Regions from separate parts of the Pantoea sp. BRR-3P genome, predicted to be linked through region 1. Evidence: predicted binding sites of a transcription regulator. Region 1 holds the regulator's gene; each other region holds the start of a gene.
The links. Region 1 encodes Fur, which represses iron uptake genes when iron is present. Its sites were predicted from a motif close to ATAATAATGAGAACNACTATCAA; they were not measured.

Region 2: fepB (Fe2+-enterobactin ABC transporter substrate-binding protein) is a predicted target of Fur. The motif match lies at 4,454-4,476, and genes of this name have one in related genera.
Region 3: AAGR08_RS10895 (TonB-dependent siderophore receptor) is a predicted target of Fur. The motif match lies at 1,917-1,939, and genes of this name have one in related genera.

Annotation. Positions count from the first base shown of each region.
Region 1 covers NZ_CP155066.1:2,821,493-2,827,884, reverse strand. Annotated here, with positions in the region: gene nagE (N-acetylglucosamine-specific PTS transporter subunit IIBC) at 1-132, shown strand, start outside; gene glnS (glutamine--tRNA ligase) at 284-1,951, shown strand; gene AAGR08_RS13160 (hypothetical protein) at 2,187-2,582, shown strand; gene fur (ferric iron uptake transcriptional regulator) at 2,643-3,092, opposite strand; gene fldA (flavodoxin FldA) at 3,447-3,977, opposite strand; gene ybfE (LexA regulated protein) at 4,114-4,389, opposite strand; gene ybfF (esterase) at 4,555-5,319, opposite strand; gene seqA (replication initiation negative regulator SeqA) at 5,568-6,107, shown strand; gene pgm (phosphoglucomutase (alpha-D-glucose-1,6-bisphosphate-dependent)) at 6,132-6,392, shown strand, end outside.
Region 2 covers NZ_CP155067.1:125,597-131,988, forward strand. Annotated here, with positions in the region: gene AAGR08_RS20200 (FAD-dependent oxidoreductase) at 1-57, shown strand, start outside; gene thiS (sulfur carrier protein ThiS) at 41-238, shown strand; gene AAGR08_RS20210 (thiazole synthase) at 242-1,000, shown strand; gene AAGR08_RS20215 (HesA/MoeB/ThiF family protein) at 1,012-1,977, shown strand; gene AAGR08_RS20220 (ABC transporter ATP-binding protein) at 1,974-2,690, shown strand; gene AAGR08_RS20225 (ABC transporter permease) at 2,674-3,408, shown strand; gene AAGR08_RS20230 (ABC transporter substrate-binding protein) at 3,418-4,350, shown strand; gene fepB (Fe2+-enterobactin ABC transporter substrate-binding protein) at 4,499-5,485, shown strand; gene entS (enterobactin transporter EntS) at 5,446-6,392, opposite strand, start outside.
Region 3 covers NZ_CP155066.1:2,352,477-2,358,868, forward strand. Annotated here, with positions in the region: gene treA (alpha,alpha-trehalase TreA) at 33-1,712, shown strand; gene AAGR08_RS10895 (TonB-dependent siderophore receptor) at 1,978-4,077, shown strand; gene AAGR08_RS10900 (GlsB/YeaQ/YmgE family stress response membrane protein) at 4,143-4,391, opposite strand; gene AAGR08_RS10905 (flagellar brake protein) at 4,577-5,311, shown strand; partial or broken gene AAGR08_RS10910 (FGGY-family carbohydrate kinase) at 5,354-6,392, opposite strand, start outside.

The sequences.
Region 1 (6,392 bases):
CTCAACGCCAATGCACGCTCGATGATCAGTCCGGTCGTTGTAAGCAATAGCGATGATTTTGCCGGTCTGAATATCCTTGCAACAGGTTCAGTGGTTGCAGGTCAGACCCCGCTGTATGAGGTTAAAGGCTAAGTCCTTGTGATTGGTCAGAAGGCAGGAAGCAATTCCTGCCTTTTTTGTTTTAAAACGACCAACAAACGGTTGTTTCCCGCCTGCGCTTTGTGGATCATACTCCGTTACTTCGTGGTACAAATCACCCGCTATAGTTTTTGAGGATTTTGAGATGAGTGAGGCTGAAGCCCGCCCAACGAACTTTATTCGTCAGATCATCGACGAAGATTTGGCGAGCGGTAAGCACAATAGTGTGCATACCCGTTTCCCGCCTGAGCCCAATGGTTATCTGCATATTGGCCATGCGAAATCAATCTGCCTGAACTTTGGTATTGCGCAAGACTACCAAGGCCAGTGCAATCTGCGTTTCGACGACACCAACCCAGTGAAAGAAGATCTGGAGTTTGTCGAATCCATCAAGCATGACGTGCAATGGCTGGGCTTTGAGTGGAGCGGCAACATTCGTTACTCCTCAGATTACTTCGACCAACTCTTTAACTACGCCGTTGAGCTGATCAATAAAGGTCTGGCCTATGTCGATGAATTATCGGCAGATGAGATCCGTGAATACCGCGGTTCGCTGACTGCACCAGGCAAAAACAGCCCTTATCGCGATCGCAGCGTGGAAGAGAACTTAGCGCTGTTCCAGAAGATGCGCGACGGTGGTTTTGAAGAGGGTAAAGCCTGCCTGCGTGCCAAAATTGATATGGCCTCTAGCTTCATTGTGATGCGCGATCCTGTGCTGTATCGCATTAAGTTTGCCGATCACCATCAGACTGGCAGCAAGTGGTGCATCTATCCAATGTACGACTTCACGCACTGCATTTCGGACGCCATTGAAGGCATTACGCATTCACTCTGCACACTTGAATTCCAGGATAACCGACGCCTGTACGATTGGGTGCTGGATAACATCACCATTCCTGTGCATCCGCGCCAGTACGAGTTCTCCCGTCTGAATCTGGAATACGCGGTGATGTCGAAGCGTAAACTGACGCAGTTGGTGAGCGAGAAGGTTGTGGAAGGTTGGGACGATCCGCGTATGTTGACCGTTTCTGGTCTGCGTCGTCGTGGCTACAGCGCCGCATCAATCCGCGAATTCTGCCGTCGTATCGGTGTGACTAAGCAGGATAATATCGTCGAGATGGCATCACTGGAGTCGTGCATTCGTGACGATCTCAATGAAAACGCGCCGCGTGCGATGGCAGTTATGGATCCACTGAAAGTGGTAATTGAGAACCTGCCAGCTGGGCATGAAGAGATCATCAGCATGCCGAATCATCCGAACAAACCGGAGATGGGCACGCGTGAAGTACCGTTCAGCCGCGAAGTGTGGATTGATCGCGCAGACTTCCGTGAAGAAGCCAACAAGCAATACAAACGTTTGGTGCTGGGCAAAGAAGTACGTCTGCGTAACGCTTACGTGATTCGTGCTGAACGCGTGGCGAAGGATGATGAAGGTAATATCACCTGCATCTACTGCACATGTGATGTAGATACGTTAAGCAAAGATCCTGCTGATGGTCGTAAAGTGAAAGGCGTTATTCACTGGGTGTCTGCGATTCACGCGCTACCGGCGGAATTCCGTCTGTACGATCGTCTGTTCAGTGTGCCAAATCCGGGAGCGGCAGAGGATTTCCTCACCACCATCAACCCGAACTCGCTGGAAACTAAACAGGGCTTCGTTGAGCCAGGCTTGCGTGCTGCTGAGCCAATGGCGCCATATCAGTTTGAGCGCGAAGGCTATTTCTGTGCTGACAGCGTCTATTCGCAGCCGTCCAAATTGGTGTTTAACCGCACCGTAGGTTTGCGTGACACCTGGGCAAAAATCGGCGAATAATCTTTTTTGCTGATAGTACGATAAGATCATGAAAGGGCGAGCAATCGCCCTTTTTTATTGTCTGCATTTGGCAATGGGTAATCAATTATTCTGCATGCCAGTTAATAGGTTTCTTTTGTCGTTTACGACTATTCTGACTTTAGAAAAATTAATCCATTTGGCCGTGTGAAAAACTTTTTTTCAGGTAGGCTATGCGCTCTTAAACGTTGCTTCGCGGGTTACCAAAGGAAAAAAAATGACAAGTCTCGCTCTGGAAGCCAAGCACAGTGTGGTTGTTTTACATCAACTTATCGAACGTATTTTCAATCAGGTCGAAGGCAGTGATGACAGCATCGACCTGTTTTTGTCGCACTTTCATCCCGAATTTAAAATGGTGACACCGCAAGGTAAACAGTTGGATCTTAATGAGATGGAAGCGCTGTTTCGCCAGTTAAATGGTCAACGCGAAGGTATGCGGATTGCGACCAGCGAGCACGCCATTATCTCGCAGCAAAGTGAGGAAGTGACGATTCAGTATCGTGAATTACAAATGATGAATGGCATCAATCAGAGCCGTATTTCACTGGCGGTTCTTGATTGCAGCACCAGCATTCCACGCTGGCGTTACCTGCAAGAAACCCTCATTGCCTGAATTCAGGTATAAAAAAACCGGCTCAAGCGCCGGTTTTTTTATACTGCATAGCACACTTAATTACTTATCGTGGAGCGTCTCGTCTTCGCGGCAGTCTCCCAGAGCACAGTGACCGTACAAGTACAGACTGTGGTTGCTGAGTTTGATACCGTGGCGAGTGGCAATTTCACGCTGGCGCGTTTCGATTGATTCATCGCTGAATTCGATAACCTTGCCACAATCCAGGCAGATCAGGTGATCGTGATGGTGCTGCTGGGTCAGTTCGAATACGGATTTACCGCCTTCGAAGTTATGACGGGTTACGATGCCCGCGTCGTCAAACTGGTTAAGAACGCGATATACCGTGGCCAGACCAATCTCTTCGCCCATATCAATCAGGCGTTTATACAAATCTTCCGCACTGACGTGATGGGACTCGGGTCCGGGTCCCTGAAGCACTTCCAGAATTTTCAGTCTGGGGAGCGTGACTTTCAGGCCAGCCTTCTTCAATGCGGAGTTGTTGTCAGTCATGCGGATATTGTCCTGTTACTTTGCTAGTCACTTGCGGCGCAGGGGCCTTGAATGTTTAGGTCAACGCGCATTCTCATTTGCGTCTCATTATAGAACTCAAGCAGTGAAATGAAAACCAAGGCAACGTCCTTAATCAATAAAGAGGGTAAGGATAATGTCACTAACGTCTTCAAGACCGGTAAGTTTTGGATTCCATTTCACTCAGCCTCATTCTACAGCCAGAGGAATAAGCGGGTGACCATTGCGGGTATTCTACAGATTTGCGGGGAAAAGTTAAAAAACCGTAGCTATTATTTTTATAGGAAATTCCGTTACCCGATGTGAGATAGCGCCCACATCGGGCAGAGAAGGGGATTAGGCTTCAATAATCTCTTTCAGCTGCAGCTCATCGAAGATCTGTTTCACCCATTTCTCAACGCGTTCATTGGTCAGTTCGGGTTGACGATCTTCGTCAATCGCCAGACCGAGGAAGTGTTTATCATCGGCCAAACCTTTAGATGCTTCAAAATGGTAGCCTTCGGTAGGCCAGTGGCCGACGATAACGGCACCATTTGGCTCGATGATGTCGCGAATGGTACCCATCGCGTCGCAGAAGTATTCGGCGTAATCCTCCTGATCGCCACAGCCAAAAAGTGCTACCAGCTTGCCATTGAAATCAATCTCTTCCAGCGTTGGGAAGAAATCATCCCAGTCACACTGCGCTTCACCATAATACCATGTCGGGATGCCCAGCAGCAGGATGTCGAATGCATCGAGATCTTCTTTGGTGCTCTTAGCAATGTCATGCACTTCGGCGACATCTTTACCCAGTTGTTTCTGGATCATTTTTGCAATGTTTTCAGTGTTGCCGGTATCGCTGCCGAAGAAAATGCCTACGATTGCCATGGGTTAGGTAACCTCTTAAATCCTGATTGTGAAAGTAAGTCAGTTGACTGCACAGTTATGCGAATAATAGCAGACCGGTAAAAAGTGCGGAACTTGTAAAGCCGTGACTTTTGTTCCAGCGTGCGGTTTGGGCACGCTACGACAGTTTGAGCTGTGCTAGCAGCATTTGTTCAATCAATTCGCTGCGACTGATGTTTTGCTGATCGGCCAGCGTACTGAGCGCGTCAACCGCCTCGCTGGACATTTTCAGCTCAACACGACGCAACCCACGCACTTTATCGCGCTTGAGCTGATTACGTTTATTGATGCGTAGCTGTTCATCACGCGTCAACGGGCTAGTTTTCGGGCGACCAGGACGCCGCTCGTCTGCGAAGAGATCAAGCGTGGTGCGGTCTGTCTGTTCTTTTGCCATGGTTTGTAAAACTGAGTGGGCGCGAACGGCGGAAAGGCGCTGCGCGATTAAAACATTATCGGCCCGACCACGGTAAAAATATCCGTGGCAAATTTTTAGCGCGACATCATACTCCAGCGCCTTCTCTGACGCCAACCCTAAAGCACGCGCGGCAAGCTTTTGCTTTTACAGATTAAAAAACCGCCGAACCGCGCGCAAAACCGCATCAGGTTTCTCGGCATGCACCCAATGTCCGGCCCCGCTGATAACGTGCGCATGTGCCTGAGGGAATTGACGCAGCAGCGCATCGCGATGCTGATTATCCAGATAAGGCGAGTCACCGCCGCGAATAAACAGCGCCGGATGCGGCCAGGCAGGCACCTCTTCCCAACCGGAAATGGTGGTGTAATTATCCCACAGCACCGGCACGTTAAAGCGCCATTCACCTTCGACGAATGACTTGAGGATGAACTGAATCACGCCGTCCTCATTAATATGCTGACGCATCACCTCTGCCGCTTCACTACGACGTGTGACGCCAGCGGTAGTAACGGCTCGGATGGCGGCAAAAATTTCGTCATGGCGGCGCGTTTGATAATCAACGGGCGCGATATCGATCATCACCATTTTCTCAATGCGTTCAGGCGCAATAGCGCTCAGCGCCATAGCAACTTTTCCTCCCATCGAATGACCGATAACGCCAGCGCGATCAATGTTGTGCGCATCCAGCGTTTCAACAATATCCTGTGCCATAACGTGATAATTCATCACGTCGCTGCGTGCGGACAAACCATGGTTACGAACATCAACCTGCAGCGTTGGGCGGGCATCACGTACGCCACGCGCCAGCACGCCAAGGTTATCGAGGCTGCCAAAAAGACCATGAATTAACAGAATCGGTATGGCAGCGGGAGCAGATTGTTCAGTTTGCAGACGAGCGTTCAAAATCATGGCTAAAGTTCTTACGGTTGTGACCTTGGCTTAGGTTATCATGGATTCACCTGTCCAGCAGTCAGGCCGGTGGGCATTAGGGCATATTCCGACTTTTGCCCGTAAACGTTGCCAACGCTATCGGCTGCCACGGATTTAACTTTATAATCCTTATGTTAGAACCCGCTCACATTTTGCACGACTGGATTTTGCTAAGGCCGTTGCACTACTGCGTGGTTCTGTCATTTGCCAGAATCGTACGGAAAAAGATGAAAACGATTGAAGTTGACGAAGAACTCTACCGTTATATTGCCAGCCACACGCAGCACATTGGTGAAAGCGCCTCCGACATTTTGCGCCGCATGTTGAAGTTTACCGCCGGCCAGAGCGCACCGGCTGCGCCTGCCGTTGGTACGTCAGGGAAAGATGCACAGCCAGCCAGCCGCGAAGCGCGTCCTCAGGATCGTGTCCGCGCCGTGCGTGAACTGCTGCTTTCCGACGAATATGCCGAGCAAAATAAGGCGGTTAACCGCTTCATGCTGGTACTGTCAACGCTCTATCGTCTTGATCCGGCTGCGTTTGCTGAAGCTACAGCTTCGCTTCAGGGCCGTACCCGCGTCTATTTCGCGGGGGACGAGCACACGCTGCTGCAAAATGGCACCCATACCAAGCCGAAGCATGTTCCCGGCACGCCGTACTGGGTGATCACGAATACCAATACAGGTCGCAAATGCAGCATGGTGGAACACATCATGTTGGCTATGCAGTTCCCACAGGAACTGACAGAGAAAGTTCGCGGCACCATTTAACTGAAGCGTCAGGGAGAAGCGCCAATGGCCAATCACCCCCGTGCCGGGCAGCCTGCCCAGCAGAGCGATTTGATTAACGTTGCACAATTAACCTCGCAGTATTACGTCCTGAAGCCCGACGTGGCGAATCCGGATCATGCGGTGAAATTTGGCACTTCAGGCCACCGCGGTAGCGCGGGACGCCATAGCTTCAACGAACCGCACATTTTGGCGATTGCCCAGGCGATTGCTGAAGAGCGCAAAAAGAATGGCATCACCGGGCCGTGCTACGTCGGTAAAGATACG
Region 2 (6,392 bases), on a different replicon from region 1:
GCTGAACAGCTGATGCAGCGCCTATCTGGAGAGCAATCTTATGATTATTCAGCTTAACGGGCGCGCTATCAGCACCGAAGCAAAAAGCCTGAGCGAACTGCTGATCGAGCAGCAAATTGATGTGGCCTGCGTCGCCACCGCCTTTAATGGCACGTTTGTGCCCAAAAGCCACTACGACACGCAGCTGCTGGATGAAGGTTGCCAGCTCGAAGTCTTGTCACCGATGCAGGGAGGCTAAACGATGTTTTACGATGTTGACCCACAATCGCGCTTCCTGCTCGGCACCGCCGGATATCCTTCGCCTGCCATTTTGCAGCAGGCGATTGCGGCATCTGGTACTGAAATCATCACCGTTAGCCTGCGGCGTGAAGGTGCTGCGGGCGCGGCATTTCGTGAACTGCTGACCGGACTCAACATCCGCGTGTTACCGAATACCGCCGGCTGTCACACGGTGAAAGAGGCGGTCACCACCGCGCATATGGCGCGAGAATTGTTTAATACCGCGTGGATCAAACTGGAAGTGATTGGCCACGCTGACACGCTGCAGCCCGATCCGTTCGCGCTGGTGGAAGCGGCGCGCATTCTCAGCGAAGACGGGTTCAAGGTGTTTCCCTACACCACTGAAGATCTGATCGTTGGCGAAAAACTGCTGGCGGCAGGCTGCGAGCTGCTGATGCCGTGGGGCGCGCCGATCGGTTCCGGCCAGGGACTGCGTAATATCGACGGCCTGCGCGCGATGCGTGCCTGGTTTAGCGATGTGCCGCTGATCATTGATGCCGGCATTGGCGCGCCGTCACAGGCGGCGCAGGCGATGGAAATGGGCTTCGATGGCATCCTGCTGAATACCGCCGTCGCCAAAGCGGGCGATCCGATCGAGATGGCAAACGCATTTCGTCTGGCAATAGAAGCCGGACAGGCGGCCCGTCGCGCCGGATTAATGGAAAAGTGTGATATGGCGAGTGCTTCCACCCCCATCTTTGGCCTGGCAAATCTCAACTGATGGGCGGTGATATGGAACGCTATCAACGCCAGATGATGCTGCCGGAAGTGGGTGAAGACGGGCAGCGCAAACTGCGCAACGCGCGCGTAGTGGTGGTGGGTGCCGGTGGGTTAAGCGCGACGCTGCTGCCGCAGCTGGTGGGCGCGGGCGTCGGCCATATTCGGCTCTATGACGACGATGAAGTGGCGCTGCATAACCTGCATCGGCAAACGCTGTTTACGCTGCAGGATATCGGCCAGCCCAAGGTGCTCAGCGCTCAGCAGGCTTTGCAGCAGCGTAATCCCGAGGTGCAGATCGACGCGCTGCAGCAGTCGCTGAGCGCCAGCAATATGCAGCAGGCGCTGGCGCAGTGCGATCTGGTGATCGACGCCGCCGATAATTTTGCCGTCACCTATCAGCTCTCCGATGCATGCATGCTAGCTGGCATCCCGCTGATCAGCGCCTCGGTGTTACGCAGACAAGGTTACGTGGGCGGTTTCTGTGGCGGATCGCCGAGCTATCGCGCGGTATTTCCGCGCCTGCCGACCTCCGCGGCGGACTGCAACACCGCCGGCGTGATGGGGCCGGCGGTCGCCGCATTGGGCGCAATGCAGGCGCAGATGGCGCTCAGCGTGCTGCTCGAACTGCAGCCATCGCCGCTTGGCTGTCTGGTGAACTGCGATTTTGTTAACTGGCACTTCCGCCCGTTCCGCTTTGATGAGGCCGAAGAACCGCAACAGGCGGTGCCGTTTATCGATCGGCCGCTGCTGGCGGCGGATGACTGCATTGTCGAACTGCGTAGCCATGAAGAAGCGCCAGTCAGCGTCGCAGAGGGCGTTGAGCGCATTCTGCCGCAGGCGATCGCCACATGGCAGCCACCGACGCAGCAGCGCATTGTGCTGGTATGCGCCAGTGGCATTCGTGCCGCGCAGGCCGCCGCAGTGTTGGCGCAGCGTGGCTTTAACCAGCTGGCGATTCTGGCGGCAAATCGCCCATGAGCCACGACATTGTGTTCAACGACGTGAGCTTTAGCTGGGGCGATAAACCGCTGTGCCAGCAGCTGAATCTGCGACTGCGCGGCGGCAAAACCACGGTGATGCTGGGACGCAGCGGCATCGGCAAAAGCACGCTGCTGCGCTTAATCGCGGGGTTACTTCAGCCGCAACAGGGCGCGGTGCAGGGTTTACGCGGCAATGTCGCCTGGATGGGGCAGCAGGATCTGCTCTATCCGTGGCTGACGGTGCTGGAAAACGTGATGCTATCGGCGCGACTGGGCGGTGAAAAAGCAGATCGTCCGCGCGCGCTGGCGCTGCTGGCGCAGGTGAAGCTCAGCGAGGTGGCGCACGCGCCGCCGCATCAGCTCTCAGGCGGCATGCGGCAACGGGTGGCGCTGGCGCGCACGCTGTATGCGCAGCGTGAGGTGGTGCTGATGGATGAGCCGTTCGCCACGCTGGATGTGATGACCAAACTCAGCCTGCAGACGCTGACCGCACGCTTGCTGCAAGGCAAAACCGTGTTGCTGGTGACCCACGATCCCCTGGAAGCCTGCCGCATGGCCGATGATATTTTGCTGCTTGATGGCCAACCGCTGGCGATCGAAAACTGGCCGGTGCCTGGCGGTGTGACCCCGCGATCGTTCGATGATCCCGGCGTGTTGCAGGCGCAGGCGCAACTTTTCTCCCGATTGAATACCCATGAAAACACTGTTTAGCGCGATCTATTTGTTTGTGGTGCTGCTGTGCGGCTGGCTGCTGGCACGTCACAGCGGCGTGCCGACCTTTTTACTGCCCGCGCCGCAGGCGGTGCTTGAAGCGCTATGGCTGCAGCGCCAACTGCTCTGGCATCACGCGTTATATACGCTGGCGGAAATTGTGCTGGCGCTGCTGCTCGGCGTGGGTGCCGGCGTGACGCTGGCGGTGCTGATGGCTGCCAGCCCGCTGCTGCGACGCGTGCTGTTTCCGCTGGTCACCGCCAGCCAGGCGATCCCGGTATTTGCCCTCGCGCCGCTGCTGGTGCTGTGGCTCGGTTTTGGCATTGCGTCGAAAGTGGTGGTGGCGGCGTTGATTCTGTTTTTTCCGCTGTGCCTGTCGCTGTTCGATGGGCTGTGCCGCACGCCGAGCGGCTGGCTGGAGCTGGCGCAAACCACCACGCCATCGCGCTTTCGCATCTTCTGGCGCGTGCGTTGGCCCGCCGCCTTACCGCAGTTTTTTTCCGGCTTACAGATGGCGGCGGTGCTGGCACCGATAGGCGTCGTGATTGGCGAATGGGTTGGAGCCAGTGAAGGGTTGGGCTACTTGATGATGCAGTCCAACGCCCGGCTGGAAACCGCCACCAGCTTTGCTGCACTGCTGCTGTTACTGATTCTGGCGCTGTTGCTCTCCGGCAGCGTGGCGCTGATTCGCAAGAAAACCCTCTGGCAAACTTCATAAGGATGCACTTTGAACACCTTACGCACTATTTTTACCACCTTGCTGTTGCTGGCTTCTGCTCATGTCCACGCCGCAGAGAAAGTTCGTTTGCTGCTCGACTGGTTTATTAACCCGAATCATGCCGCGATTTTTGCGGCTCAGCACAGCGGGGCTTTCAAAAAAGAGGGGCTGGACGTAGAGATGATCGCGCCTGCCGATTCCGCCTCTGTACCGCTGCTCTTGGCCGCAGGTAAAGCCGATCTTGCTATCAGCTATCAGCCGCAGCTCTATACGCTGGTGGAGAAGGATGTGCCAGTCATCCGCGTTGGTACTTTAATCAATCAGCCACTGAATACGCTGACCACGCTTGCGAGCGATATTCACTCTTTAAAAGATTTTGCAGGGAAAACGCTGGGCTATGCGGTACCGGGAACGGAAGACGTGGCAATTCGCAATATGCTGAAATCGCAGGGCGTTGATGTTGCCACCGTGAAGCTGATTAACCTGAATATGGACGGTGAATCAGCGCTATTGACGCACAAGATTGAGGGTGCGATGACCATCTTCCGCAACTATGAGCTGCTGGATCTGCAGGACAAAGGCGCCAATCCGACGGTGTTCAAACCTGAGGATTACGGTGTGCCGGCGTATGACGAACTGATTATTCTGGCAAATCAAAAAACGGCCGCGCAGGACAAACGTATTCCGGCGTTTTTGCGCGGGCTTGATGCGGGTGTGGCATGGCTGCGCGCGCATCCGCAAGAGGCGTGGCAGGCATTTATCAAGCAATATCCAGAGCTGAACACCAAACTAAACCATGAAGCGTGGCAGGCGACGCTACCGTACTTTGCTGCGCACAGCGCAGAGTTTGATCGGGCGCGCTATCAGGCATTTGGTGAGTATATGAAAGCGAATGGTGTGATTAAGGATGTGGCGCCGATGGCGCGTTATTCACTGCAGTAACTTCTGCCAGGTGCGCATTAATGCGCACCCTACGAATAGGTAGGGTCGTCATTCATGGCGACCGGAAATACACCAAGAATTACGCTTGCACACCGCTGTATTTTTGATAATGATATTTATTCTCAATTATCAAGTGATGGACAACCTGATGCGTTTTCCCGCTCTTTCTCTGCTGCTCACTCTATTTTTCATCTGCACCCACGCCCACGCAACCGCCAGCTGGCCGCGCACCATCCAAACCCCGCAAGGCCCACTTACGCTGCAACAGCCGCCGCAGCGTATTGTTTCGACCAGCGTCACGCTGAGCGGCACTTTGCTGGCAATTAATGCGCCGCTGATCGGCTCTGGCGCCACCAGCCGCAATAGCAGCGTGGCGGATGCGCAGGGCTTCTTTACTCAGTGGAGTGAAGTGGCGAAAGCGCGTCAGGTAAAACCGCTGTACGTGTCGCAGCCAAACGCCGAAGCGATTGCGGCCGAAGCGCCGGACTTGATCGTGATGGCCGCCACCGGCGGGGATTCAGCGCTGCGCTTGTACGATCAGCTGCAAACCATTGCGCCGGTATTAGTGATCGACTACGGCGATAAGAGCTGGCAGGCATTAGCTTTACAGTTGGGTGACATCACCGGTCATGAAGCGGATGCAAAAAAGGTGATAGCTGCGTTTGACCAGCGCGTCGCTGCGGTGCGCAATACGATCACGCTGCCGCCACAGCCGACGTCTGCCCTGGTCTATTACGAAGATGGACGCGGCATGAACCTATGGACACCGGCCTCGGCGCAGGGTGCGCTGTTAAAGGCGTTGGGCTTTACCTTGGCCGCGCCGCCCGCGAGTTTTCAGGGCAGCACCAGCATGGGCAAGCGCAATGACATCATTCAGCTAAACGGTGAAAATATGGCCGATGGCATCACCGGCAACACTATTTTGCTGTTTGCGGCCGATGAGAAAACCGTGCCGCAGGTGGCGAAGAATCCATTCCTCGCCCATCTGCCCGCGGTGCAGCAGCACGCTATTTTTGCCGTGGGGAACGACACTTTCCGCCTCGATTACTACAGCGCCAGCAATATGCTGAGCAGCATCGAGCGGCAATTCACGCATCAAGCGTCAGCGGTGGCTGGTCGCGACGCATCAGGCTGATCGCCGAGGCGTGCGGTGCGCAGGCCGCGCGCCGCCAGCGCCAGCAAGACCAACAGCCCCGCCGCCAGGCCACCAAACCACAACACGCTGCTCAACGGCGCCAACACCCGTGCCAGTGCCCCCAAACCTAATGCGCCAAGCGAATCGCCCGTCACATCCTGTGCTGTGCCAAGGCTGTTAACGCGACCCAGCAGCGCATCCGGCGTATGATGCTGCGTCAGCATAAACTGCAACAGCGAGGCGATAGCGTTGCTGTAGCCGTAACACACCAGCGCCAGCAGTGCGGGCAGCAAATGGCTGTAGAAACCGAGCGAGGCGATGCAGGCAAACGCCAGCAGCGCACAACCGATCAGCACCCGCCCCGGGCGTGCCAGTTGTCGCACCCAGCCGCTGGTAAATGCGCCGATCATCGCGCCCAGCGGCACCGCAGAATACATCAAACCTAATGCCGAGGCATCGGCGTGCAAGGTTAGCGCCAGCGCCGGGAACAGGATACGCACCGCGCCCACCATGCTGAGCAGTAACCCAACCAGCACCACCGCGCCCACCACTTTATGCTGGCAAACAAATTGAATGCCGCTCGCCAGCGCGCGCAGCGGATGCTCCGGTTCCTGCTGTTCAGGCTTCATGGCGGGCAAACGCACTAGCGGAATCAGCGTAGCCAGCGTACCGATGGCGGCGACCGCAAAGGCCCAGCCGACGCCTGCCGCGACGATAATCATCCCGCCAATCGCTGGCGAGAGAATCGCGCCGAGGCGCACCGTTAGCATGCTGAGCGCACCGGCTTCCGCCAGATGTTCGCGTCCGACGATCAGCGGGATCACTGCCATCAGCGCGGTCATGCCCAGCGCTCCAAAGAAGCCATCCCAGAAGGCGAGGAAGTAGAGCGCCAGCAGCGAAGGCGCTG
Region 3 (6,392 bases), 470 kb from region 1:
CACACCACCTTTTCGGACAAGGAGAAAAACCGATGATAAAAAATGCCGTATTTACGCCCGCGCGTCTGACTTTTTTATTGAGTGCCGCGCTGCTGGCGGGTGCCAGCGCCGCACACGCCGATGACCAAAGCCGCATGCTAAGCAACCAACCGCAGCCACCGGATGTGCGCCTGGGACCGTTGTTCAATGCGGTACAGCAGGCTAAATTTTACCCTGATCAGAAAACCTTCGCCGACGCGGTACCGAAATCGAATCCTTCTTCGATTCTGGCCGACTGGCAGATGCAAAAAGGCCAGCGCAATTTTGATCTCAAGCATTTTGTCGATAGCAACTTTACGCTGCCACAAGAGCAGGACAAATATGTGCCGCCCTCCGGTCAAAGCCTGCGCGAACACATTAATGGATTGTGGCCGGTGCTGACGCGCACCGCACAGAGCGCCAGCCAGTACGATTCACTGCTGCCGCTGCCGAAACCCTACGTAGTGCCAGGCGGACGTTTCCGCGAGGTTTATTACTGGGATAGCTACTTCACCATGCTGGGCCTGGCCGAGAGCGGCCACTGGGATCGCGTGCAGGATATGGTGGAGAACTTCGCTACCGAGCTCGACAAATATGGCCATATTCCTAACGGCAACCGCAGCTACTATCTCAGCCGCTCGCAGCCACCGTTCTTCAGTTTAATGGTTGACCTGTTAGCGACGCATAAAGGTGATGATGTCTATCGCCAATACCTGCCGCAGCTGCAGAAAGAGTACGACTACTGGATGGCGGATAGCGACAAAGTGGCGCCCGGCCAGGCCAGCAAACGTGTTATCAAACTTAGCGATGGCACGCTGCTGAACCGTTATTGGGACGATCGTGATGCGCCGCGTACCGAATCCTGGCTGGATGACGTGACGACGGCGAACAAAGCGCCAGAGCGTAATAAGCAGCAGGTGTATCGCGACCTGCGTGCGGGCGCGGCTTCAGGCTGGGATTTCAGTTCGCGCTGGTTTACCGATGCGCATAATCTGGCCTCAATCCGCACCACCCAGCTAGCGCCGGTCGATCTCAATAGCCTGCTGTTCCATCTTGAGCAAACGCTGTCCAAAGCAGCAAAACTGGACAAGCAGGATGACAAAGCCAAAGCGTTTGCGGCGGATGCGGAAAAACGTCAGGCGGCTATCAATCGCTATCTGTGGAACGACAAACAAGGCTGGTATGCCGATTACGACTTCCAGAAAAAGCAGATTCATCCACAGCTGACGGCGGCGACGCTGTTCCCGCTTTACATGCAGGTGGCGAGCGATAAGCAAGCCGAACGCACCGCTTCCGCAGTCGAGAAACAGCTGCTGAAGCCGGGCGGTTTGGTAACGACCACGGTAAATAACGGCCAGCAATGGGATGCGCCAAACGGCTGGGCACCGCTGCAATGGGTTGCGGTGGAAGGTCTCGAGCATTATAAGCAACCGAAGCTGGCACAGCAGATTGGTCAACGCTTCCTGCAAAACGTACAGGCGACGTATGACAAGGAGCATAAGCTGGTTGAGAAGTACGTGGTTGAAGGCGCTCAGTTGGGCGGCGGTGGCGGCGGTGAATATCCGTTGCAGGATGGCTTTGGCTGGACCAACGGCGTGACGCTGAAACTGCTCGACAAATATTGCCCGAAAGACAAAACCTGTAATAGCGCCGGCGATATTCCCAATATGCCGGCGTTGACCAGCGTTAAGTAAGTTATTTCCTCATCGGTTCCCGGTGCGCATCAATGCGCACCCTACAAAAACCACTTCATCCTGTCGTAAGGTCGCCATTCATGGCGACCAAGCTTGCGCTTAATCCACCAACCTCATGCCATAAAAGGCAATCCACTCGCCACTCTGTGCCTTTTTCTCACAACCTTCTTACAACAAATTCACACCTTGAAACACCCGCATTAAAAGATAATAATTCTCAATCTAATATCGATACCTATTCCCATTAATAACAACAGGAACCCTCATGACATCGCTGTTTACCCTGAAACGTGGCCGCATGCTGTGCGCACTTGCGTTGGCATTACCCGCCGCAACCTTCGCTGAAGAATCGATTGTTGTCACGGCTCAGCCGCAAGAGAGCGCAACATCACCCACGCAAGGCTATCTCGCCACGCGCAGCAGCGGTGCCAGTAAAACCGATCAGCCGTTGATCACGACGCCGCAGTCCATTTCGGTGGTGACGCGTCAGCAGATGGAAGATCAGGGCGCACAGGATCTCAATCAGGCGCTCGGTTACACGCCAGGCGTATTCACCAACTTTGGCGGTGCCGCTACGCGCTACGACACCATCGCCCTGCGTGGATTCCACGGTGGCGATGTTGATAACACCTTCCTCGATGGCCTGCGCGTCATGAGCGATGGCGGCAGTTTCAACATCCTGCAGGTGGATAACTGGTTTCTCGATCGCATTGATGTGATAAAAGGCCCCTCTTCCGCGCTCTACGGCCAAACCGTACCTGGCGGCCTAGTGAATATGGTGAGTAAGCGTCCGCAGTTCGCTGAAGAGGGCCATTTCCGCCTTTCGACCGGCACCAACGCCACCAACAGCGCCGCGTTTGATTACACCAACGCCATCAACGATCAGTGGGCATTCCGCTTAACCGGCATCACGCGTAACAGCGATACCCAGTACGATCACACCCGTGAAGAGAAGTATGCGATTTCACCGCAGCTGATGTGGCAGCCGAGTGAAGACACCAATTTAGTCTTGCGCGCCTATCTGCAAAAAGATCCTTCTGGCGGCTATCACGGTTCGGTGCCGGCTGAAGGTACGCTTTACAGCCACAATGGCCGTAAGCTGAGCGACAGTTTCTACGAGGGCGACAGCGCCTACGATCAGTTCAAGCGCCACGAACAGATTTATAGCTATGACTTCTCACATCGCTTTAACGATGTATGGTCCGTGCATTCTACCGGCAGCTATAGCCATTCGAATACCGCGCTTGATCAGGTGTATCAAATTGGCTGGAATGCCACCAATCCGGACCTGCTGAATCGCTATTTCTCCGGCGAACGTTCTTCACTGAGCGCATGGGCTAACGACAACCAATTGCAGGCCGATTTCGCGACGGGCGCCGTGCAGCATCGCGTGACGCTGGGTGCCGAGTATCATCGCTACAAAAATGACATTACCGAAGCCAGCGGAGCCGCCAGTTCGCTGAATGCCTGGAACGGCGATGAAGTGGGCATCATGCCGGACTTCGCCTGGACCTCGCAAACGCGCCGCTACTATCAAACCGGCCTGTATTTACAAGATGAGCTGCAGCTCGATCGCTGGCATCTGGATCTTTCCGGTCGCTATGATCGCATCGTGTCGGAAAACGGCACCAGCCGTCGTCAGGACGATCACATCAGCGGACGCGCCGCACTGCTGTATGCTTTCGAAAATGGCGTATCGCCTTACGTCAGCTGGAGCCAGGCGATTACGCCAGCGTCATTAACCGATCCTAATGGTAATCAGCTGAAACCGACCACTTCCGAGCAGTATGAGGCGGGTGTGAAATATCAGCCGGTCGGGACGCGCGATATGTACACCATCGCCTTATACGATTTGACCCAGGATGATGTCGCCAACCGTAACGTGCTGGACGGTACTTATACGCCATCGGGCAAAGTGCATTCACAGGGTATTGAGCTGGAAGCACGCAATCAGCTGACCTCGCGTTTCAGCACCATCGCCGGTTACACGTTGAATCACCTGCGCTTCAAAGATTCCGTGGACGGCAACGATGGCCATACGCCGTATGTCACGCCGAACAGCATGGCGTCTTTATGGGGTCATTATCAGTTTGATTATGGCTTAAGCGCCGGTGCCGGTGTGCGCTATATCGGCAAACAGTGGGCAGATAACGAAAACACCACGCGTTTGCCATCCGTAACGCTGTTTGATGCATCGGTACGCGCGGATCTTGGTGCGTGGAATTCACAGCTGAAAGGCGCCTGGCTGCAGGTCAATGCCAACAACCTGACGGATAAAAAGTATCTGGCGGCCTGTTATGGCACCGGCTATTGCTATCGCGGCGCCGAGCGCACCGTAATGGCAACGGTAGGCTACGACTTTTAACCTGACATAAAAAAATCCGCCATCCCTGCAAGGATGGCGGATTTCATTAAATCATTTTTGCGTTGTTAACTTCGAACTTTGCGGTAAATCCACAGCACCACGATGGCACCAATTACCGCCACCACGAAACTGCCGAAGTTGAAACCGTCAACTTTACCGAAACCAAACAGGGTACTGATCCAGCCACCGACCACCGCACCTACCACACCCAACACCACGGTGATGATAAAGCCGCCGCCATCTTTGCCCGGCATAATCCACTTAGCGATGATACCGGCAATCAGACCAAAAATAATCCATGAAAGAATACCCATGTACTGCTCCTTACGTTATTAATCAATGTGTTCACCGCAACAAGTATAGACGGGATTTTTTGATCTGCCTCGCAAATTGTCGCAGTAAGACATCGTTGGCATGTTAAAGCTTAGCGTAGCGGTGCCGATAACTGACGGATAACTTTAGCGCGCGTAAAACAATAATCGGATAAGTGGAGCAGGACGTGGGTGAAGCCGATAAAGAACAATATCTCAAGCGAGGCACATTAGCGGTTTTGGGGGTCATGAAGGACCTGCTGCGTTTTCAAACGCCGCTGATGGTGAGTTTCTCACGTGGGCAGTTTATCAGCCGCCTGTTGGCAGCCGATGAGGACCAGGTGATCTTTGACCTTGGCAGCAACGCGCTTGATAACGATTTAGCGCTGCAGGGGGGCGAAGTGAATATCGCCGCAGAAACACACGGTGCGAAAGTGGAGTTTGGCCTCAGCGGTTTACAGCGTATCGACTTCGAAGGATTGCCTGCTTTCGCCGCCTCGCTGCCCGACCTGGTGTGGCAGATTCAGCGCCGCGAATTTTTCCGCGTAAACGCGCCGCTGGAGCCCGTTTTTTATTGCCACAGTCAATGGCCCGACGGCCGTACTGCGCGTTTCCGTCTGCAGGACCTGTCACTGGGCGGCGTTGGCGTGCTGTTGGACGAAGCGCTGCCTGAGGGTCTGAATCGCGGCGATACCTTTAAAAATCTCCGCGTTGACCTGGCGGAATATGGTCACTTCGAGGTGACTGCGCAGTTGCTGCACATTGGCGAACGTAGCATCGTTACCAGCAAGAATGAAACCCGCGTGACGCCACGCCTGAGCTTCCGCTTTACCGCCATCGAGCCCCTTCAGGAACGTCAGCTGCAGCAGGTGATTTTTGCGCTGGAGCGTCTGGCGCGTGATAAAGCGAATCGATTCCAGTAACCCAGGTGCGCATCAATGCGCACCCGACGAAAACCGCACCGGTCAATGCGGCTGATAGCGACAGCGTGCCACCGCATCAAACCACCCCTGATAATTATCCTGCATGCTTTTCGCCTGATCCTCACGCGGCAAAATGACGCTGCCGCCTTGCAATGCCTGCATCTCACTGCCCTGTTGCCACCAGTTAAGTTGGCGGCCCGCCAATAACGCTGCGCCCAATGCGGAGACTTCCGCCGTTGGCGCTCGCTTAAGTGGCCGCTGCAATACATCCGCCTGCAGCTGCATCAACCAGCTGTTTTCCGTGGCGCTGCCATCAACGCACAACGCTGGCAACCGCACGCCGCTAGCCTGTTCCATCGCGAAAAACACATCCGCAATCTGAAAAGCGATCGATTCCAGCGCCACGCGCGCCAGTACTTCTGGCGTCGCCGCATCGGTCAGCCCGCACACCATACCGCGCGCTTTAAGATCCCACCATGGCGCACCCAGGCCGGAGAGCGCTGGCACAAAATAGATGCCCTGATTGTGCTCGCTGCGCTGGGCCAGCGCCGTAAGTTCGCGCGGATCGCTAACGCCGAGCATGCGCCCAAGCCACGCGGCACCCGATCCGGTATGGGTGATGTTGCCTTCAAAAGCGTAGCGCAGCGTGCCGTCGTGCCAGGCTACCGTGGTGCTGAGGCCATTTTCGGTGAGCAACGGCGTCGCCATTGACATCATTAATGACGACCCGGTGCCGTAAGTCGCTTTCACCACCTCCTGGTTGCCGCTGCGCTGCGCTTGCAGCGCGGCGTGCGAATCACCGATGCGTGCCTGGCGTTAAACCGGGAATATCATGACGTGTTACCACGCCATGGGCGCTGGCCGACGGCACAATCTGCGGTAGCGCCGCGCGTGGAATGTGGAATAACGCCAGCAGTTCATCATCCCAGTCGCCGCTGTGCAGGTTATAGAGTTGGGTGCGCGCCGCATTAGCATGATCGGTAACGAAGCTTTCGCCCTGACTCAGCTGCCAGCTCAGCCAGCTGTCTACCGTGCCGATGCACAGTTCCCCGGCCTGCGCCCGCACCAAACCCTTCGGCAG